DNA from 3 places in the Streptomyces sp. NC-S4 genome. Region 3 is predicted to be linked to each of the others. Evidence: riboswitches for the same ligand, from Rfam matches in the RefSeq annotation. Region 3 holds a riboswitch; each other region holds the start of a gene.

Region 1 (6,448 bases), 3.5 Mb from region 3:
CCAGCGCGATCCCGGCGACCGTGGTCACCGAGCCGGCCAGGCCCACCAGCGTGCGCGCCTCGGCCAGCGGGACGGTCTCGGCGGCCAGGTCCAGCGCCGCCTCGATGTCGGCGCGGATCGCGGCGACCTGCTCCGCGGTCGGCGGGTCGGTGACGACCCCGTCCACCACCAGGTGCCGCTCGGTCATCCGGACGCAGCCGATGTCCACGGACCGCGCGGCCCGTACGTGCTCCTCGCCGACCACGAACTCGGTCGAGCCGCCGCCGATGTCCACCACCAGGAACGGCCGCTCCAGGTGGTCGTGGGCCGTCAGCTCCTTGGTGGCGCCGGTGAAGGAGAACTCCGCCTCCTGGTCACCGGAGATCACCTCGGGCTCGACCCCCAGGATGTCCAGGACGCCCCGGACGAAGTCCGCCCGGTTCTCGGCGTCCCGGGAGGCGGAGGTCGCCACGAAGCGCACCCGCTCCGCGCCGAACTCCTTGATCACTCCCGCGTACTCGCGGCAGGCGGCGAAGGTGCGCTCCAGCGCCTCCGGGGCCAGGCGCCCGGTCTTGTCCACGCCCTGGCCGAGCCGGACGATCGTCATCCGGCGGTCCAGCTCGACCAGCTCGCCGGTGGCCGGGTCGCAGTCGGCCACCAGCAGCCGGATGGAGTTCGTACCGCAGTCGACGGCGGCGACCCGGGTCACGCCCGCGACTCCTCGTCGTCCGCCTTCTTCTCCCCGCACGGGACGACGCAGGCACCCTTGGCCCACCACTCCGGCAGCATCGCCAGGGCCTCGTCACCGAACGGGTTCACCCCCGGGCCGGCGGCCAGGGAGTGGCCGACCAGCACGTGCAGGCACTTCACCCGGTCCGGCATGCCGCCGGCGCTCGGGAAGCCCTGGAGCACCTCGATGGCGTCGCGCCGCTGGATGTAGTCCTCGTGGGCGGCCTGGTAGGCGGCGGCCAGTTCCTTGTCCTCGGCGAGCCGGGCCTGCATCTCCTTCATCACGCCGTTGGCCTCCAGCGTGCCGATCGCGGAGGCCGCGCGCGGGCACGTCAGGTAGTACAGCGTCGGGAAGGGGGTGCCGTCGGGGAGCCGCGGGGCGGTCTCCACCACGTCCGGCTGCCCGCACGGGCAGCGGTGCGCGATGGCGCGCAGCCCGCGCGGCGGGCGGCCGAGCTGCTGCTCGAACGCCTCGATGTCCGCGTCGGTCGGCTCGGTCCGGTCGGTCTGGGGCGGGGGCGTCTGCATGCCTGGAGGAAGTCTCTTCGTTCTCGTGGATGGGTGCTGCGGTACGGCGGTACGGATCACTCGCCGGGACGGTCGGCCTTGTCGACCCCGTCCCAGACGTTCGAGTACCAGGGGCGGTCGGAGCCGGCGTGGCCGGTCCGGTGCGGCTGCGAGGGCTGGGCCCCGGGGTCGCTCATGATGTAGCCGATCTCCCCCGGGCGCAGGAAGTGCAGGTGCTTGCGCGCCTGCTGCTCCGCGTAGGCGTCGTCCTGCCAGCGGGCCTTCTCGTCGCGGAGCCGCTCCAGGCGGTCCCGCGCGGCCGCGGCGGCCCGCTGCTGCTTCGCGATCTCCGAGCGCTGGGAGACGTACTGGCGCATCGGATACGCGAGGGCGACGACCAGCGTACAGAGGACGAGCACCAGGAGCGCGGCGCGGCCGGTGAGCCGGCTGCGGCGGACCTGGCGCCGCGACTGCGACCGGTAGACGTGGGCGGCGGTCCGCTCGCCGAGCTGCTTGAGCCTCGTCGCGGTGGAGAAGGTGGAGAACCGATCCCGGTTCCCGGCCATGTCCGCCTCCCCTAGGTACGCACTACGCAATACGTCCCCGCACACGGTACGGGACCGAGTGCGGGGACGTACGGAGGCCAGCCCCTCAGGGGGGTGATTAGCCCTTGAAGCGCGGGAAGGCGCTGCGGCCCGCGTACACCGCGGCGTCGTCGAGGATCTCCTCGATGCGCAGCAGCTGGTTGTACTTGGCGACGCGGTCCGAGCGGGCCGGGGCGCCGGTCTTGATCTGACCGCAGTTCACGGCGACGGCGAGGTCGGCGATGGTGACGTCCTCGGTCTCACCGGAGCGGTGGGACATCATGCACTTGAAGCCGTTGCGCTGGGCCATCTCGACGGCGTCCAGGGTCTCGGTCAGCGAACCGATCTGGTTCACCTTCACGAGCAGGGCGTTCGCGGAGCCCTCCTCGATACCGCGGGCCAGACGCTCCGGGTTCGTGACGAACAGGTCGTCACCGACGATCTGGACCTTGGCGCCGAGGCGGTCGGTGATGGTCTTCCAGCCGTCCCAGTCGTCCTCGAACAGCGGGTCCTCGATGGAGACCAGCGGGTACGCCTCGACGAGCTCGGCGTAGTAGTCGGTCATCTCGGCGGCCGAGCGGGACTTGCCCTCGAACTCGTACTGGCCGTCCTTGTAGAACTCGGACGCGGCGACGTCGAGCGCGAGCGCGATGTCCTTGCCCGGGGTGTAGCCGGCCTGCTTGATGGCCTCGATGATGAGGTCGAGCGCGGCGCGGTTGGACTCCAGGTTCGGGGCGAAGCCGCCCTCGTCGCCCAGGCCGGTGGAGAGGCCCTTGGTGTGCAGGACCTTCTTGAGGGTGTGGTAGACCTCGGCACCCCAACGCAGCGCCTCGGAGAAGGACTCCGCGCCGATGGGGGCGATCATGAACTCCTGGATGTCCACGTTGGAGTCGGCGTGCGACCCACCGTTGAGGATGTTCATCATCGGAACGGGCAGCAGGTGCGCGTTCGGACCGCCGAGGTAGCGGAAGAGCGGGAGGTCCGAGGCCTCGGACGCGGCGTGCGCGACGGCCAGGGACACGCCGAGGATGGCGTTGGCGCCGAGCGAGCCCTTGTTGTCGGTGGCGTCCAGGTCGAACATGGCCTGGTCGATCAGACGCTGCTCGGTGGCGTCGTAGCCGACGAGCTCCGGGCCGATCTGCTCGATGACGGCGAGGACGGCCTTCTCGACACCCTTGCCGAAGTAACGGTTGGGGTCACCGTCACGGAGCTCGATGGCCTCGAATGCACCGGTGGAGGCGCCGGACGGAACTGCAGCACGGCCGGTGCTGCCATCGTCGAGGCCCACCTCGACCTCGACCGTGGGGTTGCCTCGGGAGTCCAGGATTTCCCGGGCTACGACGACGTCGATGGACGGCACGAGCATCTCCTTCTGGGATGTGACGCTGAGTGTGCGGTGGCGTGTCAGGCCGTGGGATGGCCTTGCCGCCTAGAGCCTAACCGGCTCCGGGCACTGGGCCGCCCGACCGCCCGGACCCTGGGACGAAAAACCGACCGAATACCCCTCTTCTGGGACATATTCAGCTTGATCATCGCCACTCGGAGGCCACACGCAGCACCGCCCGGCGCGTGGGACACGCGCCGGGCGGTGGAAATCCTGCACGGGGTCAGCTGACGCCGTGTACATGTTTCCGCGGCTTTGCCGCGGTGTTCAGCTGAGCTTCAGCTTCTGACCCGGGAAGATCAGGTCGGCGTCCGAGACGATGTCCTTGTTCAGCTCGAAGAGCTGCTGCCAGCCGCCCTTGACGCCGTTGGCCTCGGCGATGGTGCCCAGGGTGTCGCCCGGCTTGACCTCGTACGAGCCGTTGCCGGTCTTCGGCGCGACCGGGGCCTCGGCGCGCTCGGAGCGGGTGGTCGGAGCCTCGGCGCGCTTGGTCTCCTTCTTCGGCGCGGCCTTGGTCTCGACCTTCTTGGTCTCGGTCTTCTTCGTCTCGGCCTTCGGCTGCGGCTTGGACTGCGGCTTCGACGAAGCCGGGGTCTCGGAGCCGCCACCGGTGTAGGCGGAGTTCGACAGGCCCTTGCCGCAGGACGGCCAGGCGCCCTTGCCCTGGCTCTTGAGGACCTTCTCGGCGATGGCTATCTGCTGCGACTTGGAGGCCTGGTTGGCCTGCGGGGCGTACGACTTGCCACCGAACCCGGCCCACGTGGAGGGCGAGAACTGCAGACCGCCGTAGTAGCCGTTGCCCGTGTTGATGGCCCAGTTGCCACCCGACTCGCACTGCGCGACCTTGTCCCACTCGGACGTGGTGGCGGCGCTGGCGGTGCCTGCGGCCATCAGGGGGGCGGCCACGGCCACACCGGCGACACCGGCGAGCGTGACGATCCGGACAGACCGCTCGATTGCAGTACCGCGACGGTGCTTGCCCTTGCCGGAAAGCAGCATGGAGTTTCTCCTCACCGACGCCTACGAGGTGAGCTGTCGGGTTCGGGCGAGTGAGTTGCCCGGCCGTGCGACCTAGCGCACGTCTTAACCCCTAGCCGGTGGCGTGACCGTCTCTCAACGGCCGCTCCCGGCACCTACCTTGGTTCCCCCGCTCCTGCCTTCGGCGCTTGACGCGACGACTGTTCCCTCCGTCCGCCGGCAGGATTCGGCGATGCGGTCGAAGGAGCTCGCGGTGGCGAGCGATTCAGAAGGTAGACAGGTCTCTCCCCGATGTTCAACGAGGAACATCGGGGAGAAACGGCCCTACTTGCGCCCTCCTCGGGGACATTTGCGCAGGTGAGGACGGGGTTTGCGCAAGCCCCGGGGCGGGACACGCCAGTTGACCGGAAGAGACACATGTCTCACTTACAGAAATCCGACATTCGAGTCTTTCCGGATAACTCAACTGTCCTTATTGCGGGGTTAGATCCAGGTTCTGACCGGGCTTGATGAGGTCGGCGTCCTCGCCGATCACTTGCTCATTGGCCTGGTAGAGCCCGTTCCAGCCCCCCTTTACGCCCTTGGCAACCGCGATGGTCGCCAGGCTGTCGCCCGCCTGGACCGTGTAGGTGGGGTCGGACGCGGCACCGGACGGGGCCGTCGGCTCGGTCTCCGGCGCACCGCGGTGCTTGCCGCTGCCCTCGACAGGAGTGGTCGAGGTGGTCTGCGGAGTCTCGGGGGTCACGGGGGCCGTGGGGTCGACCGGGGGCAGTCCCGGCGTACTGGGCGAGGTGGTGGGCGCGGTCGGGTCCACCGGCGTCGTCGGCGCCGTCGGGGCGACGGGGGTCGGCGTACCGGTCGGACCACCCGGCTGGACCGGCGGCGTCGTCGGGACGTCCGGCGCGGGCATGACGGGCAGTCCGATGGACGGCGCGTCGGGAATCAGGAACGGGGTGCTGGACGGGCTCGGCGCCGGGGCCGGGGTCGGGGACCCGTAGTCCGTGGACGGCTTGCCGCCCCCGGTGGACGGGACGGCGTCGTCCGGGCGGGACGGCGCGGGGGCGACCGGGGCGTGGCTGCCGGGCAGGCCGGGGTCGACCTGCGCGGCGGGGCTCTCCTTGACCAGACCGGCCGAGGCCGCGCAGAGCGGCCAGGCCTGTGGTCCCGTCGAGCCCAGCACCCGCTCGGCCACGGCTATCTGCTGGGAACGGCTCGCCAGGTCGGGGCGCTCGGCGAAGTCGAGACCGCCGGCGCTCTGCCACTCCTCCTGGGTGAACTGGAGTCCGCCGTAGGCGCCGCTGCCGAAGTTCGCGCTCCACGAGCCACCGCTCTCGCACTCGGCGACCTTGTCCCATGTGGACGTGTCGGCGGCGGTGGCGCTTGTGGCGGCCAACAGCGGCATGGCCAGCGCAGAGCCAGTGACTCCGGCTGTGACGACCAGCGCGGGGACCTGGCGGGGGCGTCTGTGACGGCCGTTCCCGGAGAGCATGAGGGATCACCTTTCGCATAACAGCGGGGTAACGGCAGAACCTAGCGGCCTTCGAACGATTGTCACAAGTTCAAGCTGAACCTGACTTTTAATCAACTTTCGCGCAACTGTTTTGAGCCGCGAATCGGACGGGAAGGGTACGCAGCCCGCGCATGATCAACCCCCCTCGCCAGCGCAGGTCTTGGGGTGGAACGGCAAGTTCCATATCGGGCAGACGCGTCAGCAAAGTCGCGAGCGCGGTCTGTCCTTCGAGCCGGGCCAGCGGAGCGCCCAGGCAGTAGTGGATGCCGTGCCCGTATCCGAGGTGCTGGTTGTCGGTCCGGGAGAGGTCGAGGGTGTCCGGGTCCGCGAAGCGCTCCGGATCCCGGTCGGCCGCGGCGAGGACGACGAGAACCGGATCGCCCGCCGCGACGTCCTTGCCTCCGAGGGTCAGCGGCTCGGTGGCGAACCGCCAGGTCGCCAGCTCCACCGGACCGTCGTAACGCAGCAGCTCCTCGACCCCGGTGGCCAGCAGGTCCTCCTCGCCCGCGGCGAGGGAGAGCTGAAGGCGCTCGCGCTGGTCGGGATTCATGAAGAGGGAGTGGACTCCGTTGCCGATGAGGTTCACGGTGGTTTCGAAACCGGCAAAAAGCAGGATGAAGGCCATGGCGGTGGCCTCGCCCTCCGTCAGGTGGTCGCCGTGATCGCTCGCCCGGATCAGATCGGAGATCAGATCGTCGCCCAGATCATCCCTTTTGCGGTGAATGAGTTCACCTAGGTAGGTCCGCATCTGTTTGACCGACCTGGCCACTCCGCCGC
Region 2 (6,448 bases), 740 kb from region 3:
CCGGGGCGCCGCCCGCCAGGTTCGGCGCGGCGTGCGTGTCCGGCAGCTGCGGCAGGTCGATCACCGACAGCCGCAGCAGCCGCCCGTACGAGGTGACCGCGCCGACATCGGCGCGGGCGGTCGCCGCGACCTGCGAGACGATCAGGTCGTGCTTGGCGCGGGCGCCGCCCTCCTCCTGCGGCAGCGCGTCGCCGTTGGCCGTACGCGCCAGCAGGCCCGTCGAGGACAGCAGGACCCGGCACGGGTCGTCCGCGACCTCCAGCGGAACGGCCGCCACGGCGGTGCCCGCGGACTCCAGCAGCACCGTACGGCGCGCGGTGCCGAACTTCTTCGCGACCGCCGCCAGTTCCGCGGAGACCAGCTTGCGCAGCTCGCTGTCCGACTCCAGGATCCCGGTCAGCTCGTCGATCTCGCCCGTCAGCCGGTCGCGCTCGGACTCCAGCTCGATCCGGTCGAACCGGGTGAGCCGGCGCAGCGGGGTGTCCAGGATGTACTGGGTCTGGATCTCGCTCAGCGAGAACCGCTCCATCAGCCGGGACTTCGCCTGCGCGGAGTTGTCGCTGTCCCGGATGAGCCGGATGACCTCGTCGATGTCGAGGAGCGCCACCAGCAGACCCTCGACCAGGTGCAGCCGGTCGCGGCGCTTGGTGCGGCGGAACTCGCTGCGCCGCCGGACGACCTCGAAGCGGTGGTCGAGATAGACCTCCAGCAGCTCCTTTAGGCCCAGCGTCAGGGGCTGCCCGTCCACCAGCGCCACGTTGTTGATGCCGAAGGACTCCTCCATCGGCGTCAGCTTGTAGAGCTGCTCCAGCACGGCCTCCGGGTGGAAGCCGTTCTTGATCTCGATGACCAGGCGCAGGCCGTGCGAGCGGTCGGTGAGGTCCTTGACGTCGGCGATGCCCTGGAGCTTCTTCGAGCCGACCAGGTCCTTGATCTTCGCGATGACCTTTTCGGGGCCGACCGTGAAGGGCAGTTCGGTGACGACCAGGCCCTTGCGGCGCGCCGTCACGTCCTCCACGGCCACCGTCGCGCGGATCTTGAAGGTGCCGCGGCCGTTCTCGTAGGCGTCCTTGATGCCCGAGAGCCCCACGATCCGGCCGCCCGTGGGCAGGTCGGGACCGGGCACGAAGCGCATCAGCGCCTCCAGGTCCGCCTGCGGGTGGCGGATCAGGTGGCGGGCGGCCGCGACGACCTCGCCGAGGTTGTGCGGGGGCATGTTGGTGGCCATGCCGACCGCGATCCCGGACGCGCCGTTGACCAGCAGGTTCGGGTACGCGGCGGGCAGGGCGACCGGCTCCCGCTCCTGGCCGTCGTAGTTGGCGGTGAAGTCGACGGTGTCCTCGTCGATCGACTCCGTCATCAGCGAGGTGGCGTCGGCCATCTTGCACTCGGTGTACCGCATGGCGGCCGGCGGGTCGTCGTTGCCGAGCGAACCGAAGTTGCCGTGGCCGTCGACCAGCGGCAGCCGCATGGAGAAGGGCTGGGCCATGCGCACGAGGGCGTCGTAGATCGACGCGTCACCGTGCGGGTGGAGCTTGCCCATGACCTCGCCGACGACACGGGCGCACTTCACGTAGCCGCGGTCGGGGCGCAGGCCCATCTCGTTCATCTGGTACACGATGCGCCGGTGCACCGGCTTCATGCCGTCCCGGGCGTCGGGCAGGGCACGGGAGTAGATCACCGAGTACGCGTACTCGAGGAAGGAGCCCTGCATTTCGTCGACGACGTCGATGTCGAGGATCTTCTCCTCGAAATCCTCCGGCGGCGGGGTCTTCGTGCTGCGGCGGGCCATCGCTGCGCGGCTCCTTAACCAAAATGGGGTGTGCTGGGTGTCGGGCGGGGTGTGTGGCTGGGTCTGGCGGTCTTGTGGTGTCCGGCGAGGGTACGACGCGGACCATTGTGGCCCGACGCACCGACAACGCCGACTCCGACCCCGGGGGTCCCCCGGACGGAGTGCGGGGGAGTGACCCGGGAACTTATACGGCGGTCGGCGCGCTTGCATACAGTGGCAGGTCGATAAGAAATCTCTGCATCGCGATCGAAGGGACCACATGCCCATGGGTCACACGGCCACAGCCCAGGCCGGCTCCGGCGGCCTGACAGCGACCGAGCACCGGCTGGCCAACGGCCTGCGCGTGGTGCTCTCCGAGGACCACCTGACCCCGGTCGCCGCGGTCTGCCTCTGGTACGACGTCGGCTCGCGCCACGAAGTCAAGGGACGCACCGGCCTGGCTCACCTCTTCGAGCACCTGATGTTCCAGGGGTCGGCGAGCGTACCCGGCAACGGGCACTTCGAACTGGTCCAGGGCGCCGGCGGTTCCCTCAACGGCACCACCAGCTTCGAGCGCACCAACTACTTCGAGACCATGCCGACCCACCAGCTGGAGCTCGCGCTCTGGCTGGAGGCGGACCGGATGGGGTCCCTGCTGGCAGCCCTGGACGACGAGTCCATGGAGAACCAGCGCGACGTCGTCAAGAACGAGCGCCGCCAGCGGTACGACAACGTTCCCTACGGCACGGCCTTCGAGCGGCTCACCGCCCTGGCCTACCCCGAGGGCCACCCGTACCACCACACCCCGATCGGCTCCATGGCCGACCTGGACGCCGCCTCCCTGGAGGACGCGCGCGCCTTCTTCCGTACGTACTACGCGCCCAACAACGCGGTGCTCTCGGTCGTCGGGGACATCGACCCCGAGCAGACGCTCGCCTGGGTCGAGAAGTACTTCGGCACCATCCCCGCCCACGACGGCAAGCAGCCGCCCCGCGACGGCTCGCTGCCCGACATCATCGGGGAGCAGCTGCGCGAGGAGATCGTCGAGGAGGTCCCGGCACGTGCGCTGATGGCCGCCTACCGGCTGCCGCACGACGGCACCCGTGAGTGCGACGCCGCCGACGTGGCGCTGACCATCCTGGGCGGCGGCGAGTCCTCGCTGCTGCACAACCGGCTGGTGCGCCGCGACCAGAGCGCCGTCGCCGCCGGCTTCGGCATGCTGCGCCTGGCCGGGGCGCCCTCCCTGGGCTGGCTGGACGTCAAGACCTCCAGCGGGGTCGAGATCCCCGCCATCGAGGCGGCCGTGGACGAGGAGCTCGCGCGGTTCGCCGCGGAGGGCCCGACGGCCGAGGAGATGGAGCGCGCCCAGGCACAGCTGGAGCGCGAGTGGCTGGACCGGCTGAGCACGGTGGCCGGCCGCGCCGACGAACTGTGCCGCTTCGCGGTGCTGTTCGGCGACCCGCAGCTGGCGCTGACCGCCGTCCAGCGCGTCCTCGACGTCACCGCCGAGGAGGTGCAGGCCGTGGCCGCGGCCCGACTGCGCCCGGACAACCGCGCGGTGCTCGTCTACGAACCGCTCGCGGCCGACGAGTCCGACCAGCACGACGAGTCCGAGGACTCCGACGAGAACGAGGGGGCGGAGCAGTGAGCGACACGGCAGCCGTCACGATGACCTTCCACCCGCAGCCGCAGGCCGGCGAGCCGCAGCCGTGGGCCTTCCCCGCCCCCGACCGCGGGCAGCTGTCCAACGGGCTGACCCTGCTGCGCTGCCACCGGCCCGGCCAGCAGGTCGTCGCGGTCGAGGTCAACCTCGCCGCCCCGCTCGACGCGGAGCCCGAGGGCCTGGACGGCGTGGCGACCATCATGGCGCGGGCGCTCTCCGAGGGCACCGACAAGCACTCCGCCGAGGAGTTCGCGGCCGAGCTGGAGCGCTGCGGTGCCACCCTGGACGCGCACGCCGACCACCCGGGCCTGCGGGTCTCGCTGGAGGTCCCGGCCTCCCGGCTGCCCAAGGCGCTGGGCCTGCTCGCCGAGGCGCTGCGCGCCCCCGCCTTCGCCGACGCCGAGGTCGACCGGCTGGTGCGCAACCGGCTCGACGAGATCCCGCACGAGCTGGCCAACCCGCAGCGCCGCGCCGCCAAGCAGCTCTCCAAGGAGCTCTTCCCGGCCGCCCTGCGGATGTCCCGGCCGCGCCAGGGCACCGAGGAGACGGTCGCCCGGATCGACTCCGCCGCCGTACGCGCCTTCTACGAGGCCCACGTACGCCCCGCCACCGCCACCGCGGTGGTCGTCGGCGACCTGACCGGGATCGACCTGGACGCCGTGCTCGCGGACACCCTGGGAGCCTGGACGGGCAACACCGCCGCCGCCCGCCCGGTGCCGCCGGTGACCGCCGACGACACCGGCCGCGTGGTCATCGTGGACCGGCCCGGCGCGGTCCAGACGCAGCTGCTGATCGGCCGGATCGGGGCGGACCGCCACGACCGGGTGTGGGCGGCCCAGGTGCTGGGCACGTACTGCCTGGGCGGCACCCTCACCTCGCGCCTGGACAAGGTGCTGCGCGAGGAGAAGGGGTACACCTACGGCGTGCGCGCCTTCGGCCAGGTGCTGCGCTCCACCGCGGACGGCAAGGGCGCCTCGATGCTCGCCATCAGCGGCTCGGTGGACACCCCGAACACCGGACCGGCGCTGGATGACCTCTGGAAGGTGCTGCGCACCCTCGCGGAGGGCGGCCTGACCGACGCCGAACGCGATGTCGCCGTGCAGAACCTGGTGGGCGTGGCCCCGCTGAAGTTCGAGACGGCGTCCTCGGTCGCGGGCACCCTCGCCGACCAGGTCGAGCAGGAGCTGCCGGACGACTACCAGGCGCAGTTGTACGCCCAGCTCGCCGCGACCGGCACGGTGGAGGCGACCACGGCGGTCGTCCAGGCCTTCCCCGCGGACCGGCTGGTCACCGTTCTGGTGGGTGACGCGGCGCTGATCGAGGAGCCCGTTCGGGCCCTTGGGATCGGCGAGGTCACGGTCGTCTCCAACTGACCGTCGGATGACGGCTGATTGAGAGCCGGCTGAAGGTTTCAGCAAGGGGTTCTGGTGACTTGTCACCAGAACCCCTTTTGTCCGTTTAATGGTGAGGTTGCTTTTATGTGGTGTGGCGTACGCAACAAAAAGCCGTGTCTGTTTGGCGATTGACTGATGATCCGCCTAGCGTCGGCCGTGCTGCCCGTCAGTTGTGCCCGCCGCATCCGCGGCACCGGTCAGCGATCGCCGAGTCCCCGTCAGGCGCGAGCCTGGGGAGCCGGGGACCCACATGAGTCCCTGGGGTGAATCGGACCCCCTCGCAAGAGGAGATCCGTAGGAGACCTTCCTGCTCCGAACCCGTCAGCTAACCCGGTAGGCGAGAAGGAAGGAAAGGATCAAACCCTTCATGGCGTTTGGCAGTCGTCCCGCTGGTACCGGTAAGCACCGTGGCTCCAGCCGTCTGAGCAAGAAGACCGCCGGTTACGCCGGTATCGCCGCGATCGCCACCACGGGTGTCGTCGGCTCCCTCGCCGCCCCGGCCTTCGCCGCGGACAACCACAGCAGCACCATCGGCCAGGACAACGGCCTGGGTGCCGTGGTCGTCGCCGAGGACCTCGCGGGCGACATCGCCGACCAGGCCGAGTCCCAGCACCGCGGCGCCGAGCAGGACGCCGTCAAGGCGCAGGCCGAGGCCGACGCGAAGCAGCGGGCCGCGGAGGCCAAGCGCCTCGCCGAGGCCAAGGCGAAGGCCGAGCGCGAGGCCGCCGAGCGCGCCGCCCGCGAGGAGGAGCGCAAGCGCCTCAACACCTTCGTCGCCCCGGTGGACGGCTCGTACGTCAGCACGCAGTACCACGCGGGCGGCGGCATGTGGTCCTCCGGTTCGCACACGGGCATCGACTTCCACGCCGCCTCCGGCACCTCGGTCCACGCGGTGGGCGTCGGTACCGTCGTCGAGGCCGGCTGGGGTGGCGCGTACGGCAACAACGTCGTCATCAAGCACAACGACGGCACCTACACCCAGTACGGGCACATGACCTCGCTGAACGTCTCCGTCGGCGAGCAGGTCACCCCCGGCCAGCAGATCGGCCTGTCGGGCTCCACCGGCAACTCCAGCGGCCCGCACCTGCACTTCGAGGCCCGCACCGGCTCGCAGTACGGCTCGGACATCGACCCGATCGCGTACCTGCGCTCGCACGGCGTCAGCCTCTGACACCGCCCCGCACCGCTTCACCGAAGGCCCCGGCTCCCCGAGCCGGGGCCTTTGTGTGTTGCGTCCTTGTGCAAATGTTTCGTATTTCTGGCCGCTCTCGGAAATTATCGTGTGTTGCAATAGAGTCGCAGCACACGCATGTGCGTGCAATGAGGCTGGCAGACGGAAATAGGCGGAGGTTCGGTCTTGCGTATTCCTGCGCACGCGGTATGCACGGCAATCCGCGACGACATCGTCTCCGGGGTGTTCGAGCCGGGCGGCCGGCTGACCGAGGAGGTGCTGGCCCGCCGGTACGGGGTCTCGCGCGTCCCGGTGCGCGAGGCCCTGCGGACCCTGGAGTCGGAGGGGTTCGTGACCACGCGGCGGCACGCGGGGGCCTGTGTGGCGGAGCCGACCGAGCAGGAGGCCGCGGACCTGCTGGAGCTGCGGATGCTCCTGGAGCCGCTGGC
Region 3 (6,448 bases):
ACCTCGGCATGCAGTCGAGGAACGGGGCGTGGGGCGCCTTCGACGCCGACAACACCAGCCCCCTGCCGAACAAGCTGCCCTTCTGCGACTTCGGCGAGGTCATCGACCCGCCCTCGGCCGACGTCACCGCCCACGTGGTGGAGATGCTCGCCTTCGAGGGCCGCGCGGGAGACGCCCGGACCCGGCGCGGCATCGCCTGGCTGCTGCAGGAACAGGAGGCGAGCGGCAGCTGGTTCGGCCGCTGGGGCACCAACTACGTCTACGGCACCGGTTCGGTGGTCCCGGCCCTCGCCGCCGCCGGGATCCCCCCGGGGCACCCCGCGATCCGGCGGGCCGTGCGCTGGCTGGAATCCGTACAGAACGAGGACGGCGGGTGGGGCGAGGACCAGCGCTCCTACAAGGACCCGTCCTGGGCCGGGAAGGGCGCCTCCACCGCCTCGCAGACCGCCTGGGCGCTGATGGCCCTGCTGTCGGCAGGTGAGCGCGAGGGCAAGGCCGTGGAGCGGGGCATCGCCCACCTGGTGGAGACCCAGCGGGAGGACGGCACCTGGGACGAGCCGTACTTCACCGGCACCGGCTTCCCCTGGGACTTCTCCATCAACTACCACCTGTACCGGCAGGTGTTCCCGCTCACCGCCCTCGGCCGCTACCTGTACGGGGAACCGTTCGCCCCTGCCGCGGCGCACCCGGCAGCGGCCGGGGAGGCGTGATGCCCGCCGCCGACCGGGACCGGGACCGCGGCCCCGACCCGCTGCTGGTGGCCTGCGCGCTGCGCATCGAGCAGGCGGCGCTGCGCAGCACCTGCCGCGGCCCCGGACGCGGCCCGGCCGGCGGGCACGTCCTGCTGCGCACCGGGATGGGCCCGCGCGCGGCCGAGCGGGCCGTCGGCCGGGCACTGGACCGGCCGGGAATGGGCCTCGCCGCCGTCCTCGCCACCGGGTTCTGCGCCGGACTCGTCCCCGGCATGCACCCGGGGGACCTCGTCGTCGCCGAGGAGACCCGGGACCCGCTGGGGACCGTCACCTGCACCGGCAGCGCCCTGCTCGCCGAGGCGCTGGCCCGGGCCGTACCGGGCCGGACCGTCCACCGCGGCACGCTGACCGGGTCCGACCACGTCGTCCGCGGCCAGGAGCGCGCGCACCTGCGCGCCACCGGCGCCATCGCGGTCGACATGGAGTCCGCGGCCACCCTGTGGACCGCCAGCCGGGGCCGCGGCCGTCCGGTTGCGGCCGTCCGGGTGATCGTGGACGCTCCGGAGCACGAGCTCGTCCGTATCGGCACGGTACGCGGGGGAATATCGGCCTTCCGTGTCCTGCGTGCCGTACTGCCCGCGTTTCATGAATGGCACCGTTCGTTGCTGCTCCCCAGGAGGTGAGCCAGATGGCCATGCCGCTGCGCCAGTCCATCAGGGTCGGGACGTATCTTCTCGAACAGAAGCTCCGCAAGCGCGAGAAGTTCCCGCTGATCGTCGAACTGGAACCGCTCTACGCCTGCAACCTGGCCTGTGAGGGGTGCGGGAAGATCCAGCATCCGGCCGGGGTGCTCAAGCAGCGCATGCCGGTCGCCCAGGCGGTCGGCGCCGTGCTGGAGTCCGGTGCGCCCATGGTGTCCATCGCGGGCGGCGAGCCCTTGATGCACCCGCAGATCCACGAGATCGTCCGGCAGTTGGTGGCGAGGCGGAAGTACGTGTTCCTCTGCACCAACGCGATGCTGCTGCGGAAGAAGATCGAGAAGTTCACCCCCTCCCCGTATTTCGCCTTCGCCGTGCACATCGACGGCCTGCGCGAGCGCCACGACGAGTCGGTGGCCAAGGAAGGCGTCTTCGACGAGGCGGTCGCCGCCATCAAGGAGGCGAAGAGGCGCGGCTTCCGGGTGACCACCAACTCCACCTTCTTCAACACCGACACCCCGCAGACGATCATCGAGGTGCTCAACTACCTCAATGACGACCTCCAGGTCGACGAAATGATGATCTCGCCCGCCTATGCCTACGAAAAGGCCCCCGACCAGGAGCACTTCCTGGGCGTCGAACAGACCCGGGAACTGTTCAGGAAGGCCTTCGCGGGCGGCAACCGGCGGCGCTGGCGGCTCAACCACTCCCCGCTCTTCCTGGACTTCCTGGAAGGAAAGGCCGATTTCCCCTGCACGGCCTGGGCCATTCCGAATTACTCACTCTTCGGCTGGCAACGCCCCTGCTATCTGATGAGCGACGGCTACGTACCGACGTACCGCGAGCTGATCAACGACACCGACTGGGACAAGTACGGCCGCGGAAAGGACCCGCGCTGCGCGAACTGCATGGCGCACTGCGGATACGAGCCCACCGCCGTCCTCGCCACCATGGGCTCCCTCAAGGAGTCCCTGCGCGCGGCCCGCGAGACGGTCGCCAGCAACCGGGACAAGTCGGCATGACCGGGCGGCCACGGGAGGAAGGGGGCGGCCGGGGCTTCGACCTCGGCGCCCTGCTGGCCGAGCGCGGCGCCGAGCGCTACGAGCTGCACGCCCGGCACCTGAACCACCAGCTGCCCCGCATGCTGCACACCATCGGCTTCGACAAGGTCTACGAGCGGGCCCAAGGGGCCCACTTCTGGGACGCGGAGGGCAACGACTACCTGGACATGCTGGCCGGGTTCGGGGTGATGGGCCTGGGCCGGCACCACCCGGTCGTCCGCCGCGCCCTGCACGACGTCCTGGACGCCCAGCTCGCCGACCTGACCCGGTTCGACTGCCAGCCGCTGCCCGGTCTGCTGGCCGAGAAACTGCTCTCGTACAGCCCGCACCTGGACCGGGTCTTCTTCGGCAACAGCGGCACCGAGGCGGTGGAGACGGCCCTGAAGTTCGCCCGGTACGCCACCGGGCGCCCCAGGATCCTCTACTGCGACCACGCCTTCCACGGGCTCACCGCGGGCTCCCTCTCGGTGAACGGGGAGGGCGGCTTCCGCGACGGCTTCGCACCGCTGCTCCCCGACACGAGGATCGCGCTCGGGGACCTCGCGGCGCTGGAGCGCGAGCTCGGGCGCGGGGACGTGGCCGCCTTCGTCGTGGAGCCGATCCAGGGCAAGGGGGTCCTGGCCGCCCCGCCCGGATTCCTGCTCGCCGCACAGGAGATGCTGCACCGGCGGGGGGCGCTGCTGATCGCGGACGAGGTGCAGACCGGCCTCGGACGTACCGGGGACTTCTACGCCTACCAGCACGAGCCGGGCGTGGAACCGGACCTGGTGTGCGTGGCGAAGGCGCTGTCGGGCGGCTACGTGCCGGTCGGCGCCACCCTGGGCAAGGACTGGATCTTCAAGAAGGTCTACTCGTCCATGGACCGGGTGCTCGTGCACTCCGCCAGCTTCGGTTCCAACGCCCAGGCCATGGCGGCGGGCCTCGCGGTGCTGTCCGTCATGGAGGACGAGGAGGTCGTGGCCAACGCACGGGCCATGGGCGACCTGCTGCGCGGACGGCTCGCCGTGCTGGTGGGGGAGTACGAGCTGCTGCACGAGGTGCGGGGGCGCGGGCTGATGATCGGCATCGAGTTCGGCCGGCCGTCCTCGCTGGGCCTGCGCAGCCGGTGGACCATGCTGCAGGCGGCCCGAAAGGGGCTCTTCGCGCAGATGGTCGTGGTGCCGCTGCTGCAGAAGCACCGGATCCTCACCCAGGTCTCCGGGGACCACCTGGAGGTGATCAAACTGATCCCGCCGCTGATCGTCGACGAGGCGGACGTGGACCGGTTCGTCGGGGCCTTCCGCGAGGTCATGGACGAGGCGCACGGCGGGTCCGGGCTGATCTGGGACTTCGGCAGGACGCTGGTGAAGCAGGCCGTCGCCACGCGCTGACGGCCCGCCCACCCCGTGGGGAACCGGCCCCCGCCGCGTCAGACCAGCAGCCGGTCCCGCAGCCGGTCGAGGGTCTCGGGCGTCAGCCCGAGGCCCTCCGCCAGGTAGCGGTCCACCCCGCCCCAGAGCTCGTCGATGGTGTCGAATGCGGCCACCAGGTACTCGGCGCGGGCGTCGAAGAGCGGCGCGAGCAGCTCCATCACCTCGGGGGAGCGGGCGCCCTCCGACTCGTCGGTGCGGCGCACGCGGTAGCGGCGGTGCGGGGCGTTGGACTCCAGGTAGTCCGCCACGATCGCCTCCCGCTCGACGCCCAGCGCGAGCAGGGTGACGGCGATCGACAGGCCGGCCCGGTCCTTGCCGGCCGCGCAGTGCATCAGTGCGGGGACGCTGTCCTCGGCGAGGGCGTGCACGACCCGGCTGTGCTCGGCGGTGCGCTGCCGGATGATCCCGCGGTACGAGTTCGACATCCGGGCGGCGGCCCTGCCCTCGCCCAGTAGCTCGCGCAGCTGCGCGAGGTCGCCGTCGCGGACCAGCCGCCAGAACTCCCGCCCGTCGGCCGGGTCGGAGAGCGGGATGTTGACGTTCCGGACGCCGGACAGTTCGACGTCGGGCCCCTCGAGCGCGTGGTCGGCGGCGTTGCGGAAGTCGAAGATGGTGTGGAGACCGAGCGAGGCGAGGAACTCTGTATCGCTTTCGGTGGCATGTGCGAGATGTCCGCTTCGGAACAGTCGTCCCGGCCTGACCGTTCGTCCGTCAGAGGTAGGCAATCCGCCCACATCGCGGAAATTGCGCACTCCGGACAGCTCCGGCTCCTGTATCTGCTGGGTCAAAGCAACTCCTCCGCCATATCCTGGGCCTTCTGTCCGAATTGCACTGCTTGGCGCCAACTTGCCATATCCGGAGGCGAGATCGGGCACGTCCCCGTGAGCCAGATCATACGGTGACCGTGAGTGCCTGATCACTAAAGGCGAATGGCCCCGTCGGGGCGGTCGTTGGGGGTGCGGAATGGACGGAGTGTGACGGTAATTCCGGCGGTCCCTCACTCCTGTTATTCCGTCAGGGAATTCACGGCTTGTTCCGTGCGTCCGCAAGGGATTACCTTCGCGATCGATCCGGGTGGACCGCCAAATCCTGCCGCCTCCCGGAAACCGCATCCGACCTATTCGCGCGGCAGGAGCGGGGGAACCAGGTAAGCCGCCGACCCGGAGATCATTTCGCCGGGACGGCTCGGGGTGAAGTCGTGCGTGTCCCGTACACGTACGGCCGGACATCTCCAGTCCGAACCCGACAGCTCACCTCGCAGGCGCCGGAGAGGAATTCGTCATGCCTGCAAAGGGTAAGCACCGCCGTCCCAAGTCCCTTTCCCTTTCCCGCGGTTTCGCCGTCGCCGGAACCGGTGGCGCGGCCCTCGCTCTGCCGCTGATCGGTGCCGCCGGCGCCCAGGCGGCCGGCGCCCCGGCCACCGCGGCCGCGGCGACCCCCGCGGTGGCCCCGCAGGCCCCCGCCGCCCCGCAGGCCCCGGTCGCCGCCGTGCAGGCCGCGCCGACCGTCTACACCGTCGTGCCGGGCGACTACCTCTCCAAGATCGCCGCCGAGCGCCACCTGTCCGGCGGCTGGGAGCGGCTCTACGCCGACAACCGCGAGGCCGTCGGGGCCAACCCGTCGCTGATCCACCCGGGCCTGAAGCTGACCCTCGGCGGTCCCGGCGAAGCGGCTCCGGCCGAGGCCGAGGCCGAGGCCGAGGCCGAGGCCGCCCCGGCCCCCGAGGCCGACGCGAAGCCGGTCCGCGAGCGGCCCCGGGCGGCCGCCCCCGCGCAGCGGGAGTCCGCCGCCGAGCCCCGGGCCGAGGTGCAGGCCGAGCCCCGGGCCGAGGCTCCGGCCGCCGCGCCGCAGTCCGCGGGCGGCTTCGTGGCCCCGGTCGGCGGCGGCATCTCCACCCAGTACAAGGTCGCGGGCGCCATGTGGTCCTCCGGCTACCACACCGGCGTCGACTTCATCGCCGCCATGGGCACCACCGTCAAGGCCGTCGGTGCGGGCACCGTGGTCTCGGCCGGCTGGAGCGGCTCGTACGGCAACGAGATCGTGATCCGGCACGCGGACGGCAAGTACTCCCAGTACGCCCACCTGTCCCAGCTCTCCGTCTCCTCCGGCCAGAGCGTCACCGCCGGGCAGGCCATCGGCCTCTCCGGCTCCACCGGCAACTCGACCGGCCCGCACCTCCACTTCGAGATCCGTACGACCCCGTCCTACGGCTCGGACATGGACCCGATCGCCTACCTCCGCTCCAAGGGCGCGAGCCTCTGACGGCACCCGCCGCAGGAGCACCGACACGCGTGGGGCCGGGACCCGAGGGGGGTCCCGGCCCCACGTGTACTTATTCCTTATCCCCCGCGTGGTATAGATCACGGTCCGTCAACCCCTCATTACGTTGGCGTAGGTTGGTTACGGGAGTGAAGTATGGGTTCTCGTGGCAGCGACGACGACGAAACTCAAGACCATCGGCTCGTACGCGGCGATCGGGGACAGCTTCACCGAGGGCGTGGGGGACCCGGGACCCGGGGATTCATTTCTCGGCTGGGCGGACCGGCTCGCCGTGCTCCTGGCCGATCAGCGCGAAGAGCATGACT

What was found. A riboswitch is a leader RNA that binds a small molecule or an ion and turns the genes downstream of it on or off. The one in region 3 is predicted to bind cyclic di-AMP.
Region 1: it holds a riboswitch for cyclic di-AMP, as region 3 does, so the genes downstream of both, ACXNSR_RS15805 (transglycosylase family protein) here and ACXNSR_RS31900 (LysM peptidoglycan-binding domain-containing M23 family metallopeptidase) in region 3, are expected to answer to the same signal.
Region 2: it holds a riboswitch for cyclic di-AMP, as region 3 does, so the genes downstream of both, ACXNSR_RS28730 (M23 family metallopeptidase) here and ACXNSR_RS31900 (LysM peptidoglycan-binding domain-containing M23 family metallopeptidase) in region 3, are expected to answer to the same signal.

The regions. Positions count from the first base shown of each region.
Region 1 covers NZ_CM135937.1:3,601,085-3,607,532, forward strand. Annotated here, with positions in the region: gene ACXNSR_RS15785 (Ppx/GppA phosphatase family protein) at 1-688, opposite strand, end outside; gene ACXNSR_RS15790 (DUF501 domain-containing protein) at 685-1,236, opposite strand; gene ACXNSR_RS15795 (FtsB family cell division protein) at 1,293-1,781, opposite strand; gene eno (phosphopyruvate hydratase) at 1,879-3,159, opposite strand; gene ACXNSR_RS15805 (transglycosylase family protein) at 3,451-4,182, opposite strand; cyclic di-AMP (ydaO/yuaA leader) riboswitch at 4,186-4,358, opposite strand; gene ACXNSR_RS15810 (transglycosylase family protein) at 4,634-5,563, opposite strand; gene ACXNSR_RS15815 (cytochrome P450 family protein) at 5,739-6,448, opposite strand, start outside.
Region 2 covers NZ_CM135937.1:6,356,109-6,362,556, forward strand. Annotated here, with positions in the region: gene ACXNSR_RS28715 (DNA gyrase/topoisomerase IV subunit A) at 1-1,792, opposite strand, end outside; gene ACXNSR_RS28720 (M16 family metallopeptidase) at 2,058-3,419, shown strand; gene ACXNSR_RS28725 (M16 family metallopeptidase) at 3,440-4,807, shown strand; cyclic di-AMP (ydaO/yuaA leader) riboswitch at 5,024-5,183, shown strand; gene ACXNSR_RS28730 (M23 family metallopeptidase) at 5,196-5,999, shown strand; gene ACXNSR_RS28735 (GntR family transcriptional regulator) at 6,186-6,448, shown strand, end outside.
Region 3 covers NZ_CM135937.1:7,097,674-7,104,121, forward strand. Annotated here, with positions in the region: gene shc (squalene--hopene cyclase) at 1-710, shown strand, start outside; gene ACXNSR_RS31880 (phosphorylase family protein) at 710-1,375, shown strand; gene hpnH (adenosyl-hopene transferase HpnH) at 1,381-2,412, shown strand; gene ACXNSR_RS31890 (aspartate aminotransferase family protein) at 2,409-3,821, shown strand; gene ACXNSR_RS31895 (tyrosine-protein phosphatase) at 3,860-4,651, opposite strand; cyclic di-AMP (ydaO/yuaA leader) riboswitch at 4,967-5,142, shown strand; gene ACXNSR_RS31900 (LysM peptidoglycan-binding domain-containing M23 family metallopeptidase) at 5,145-6,125, shown strand; gene ACXNSR_RS31905 (SGNH/GDSL hydrolase family protein) at 6,289-6,448, shown strand, end outside.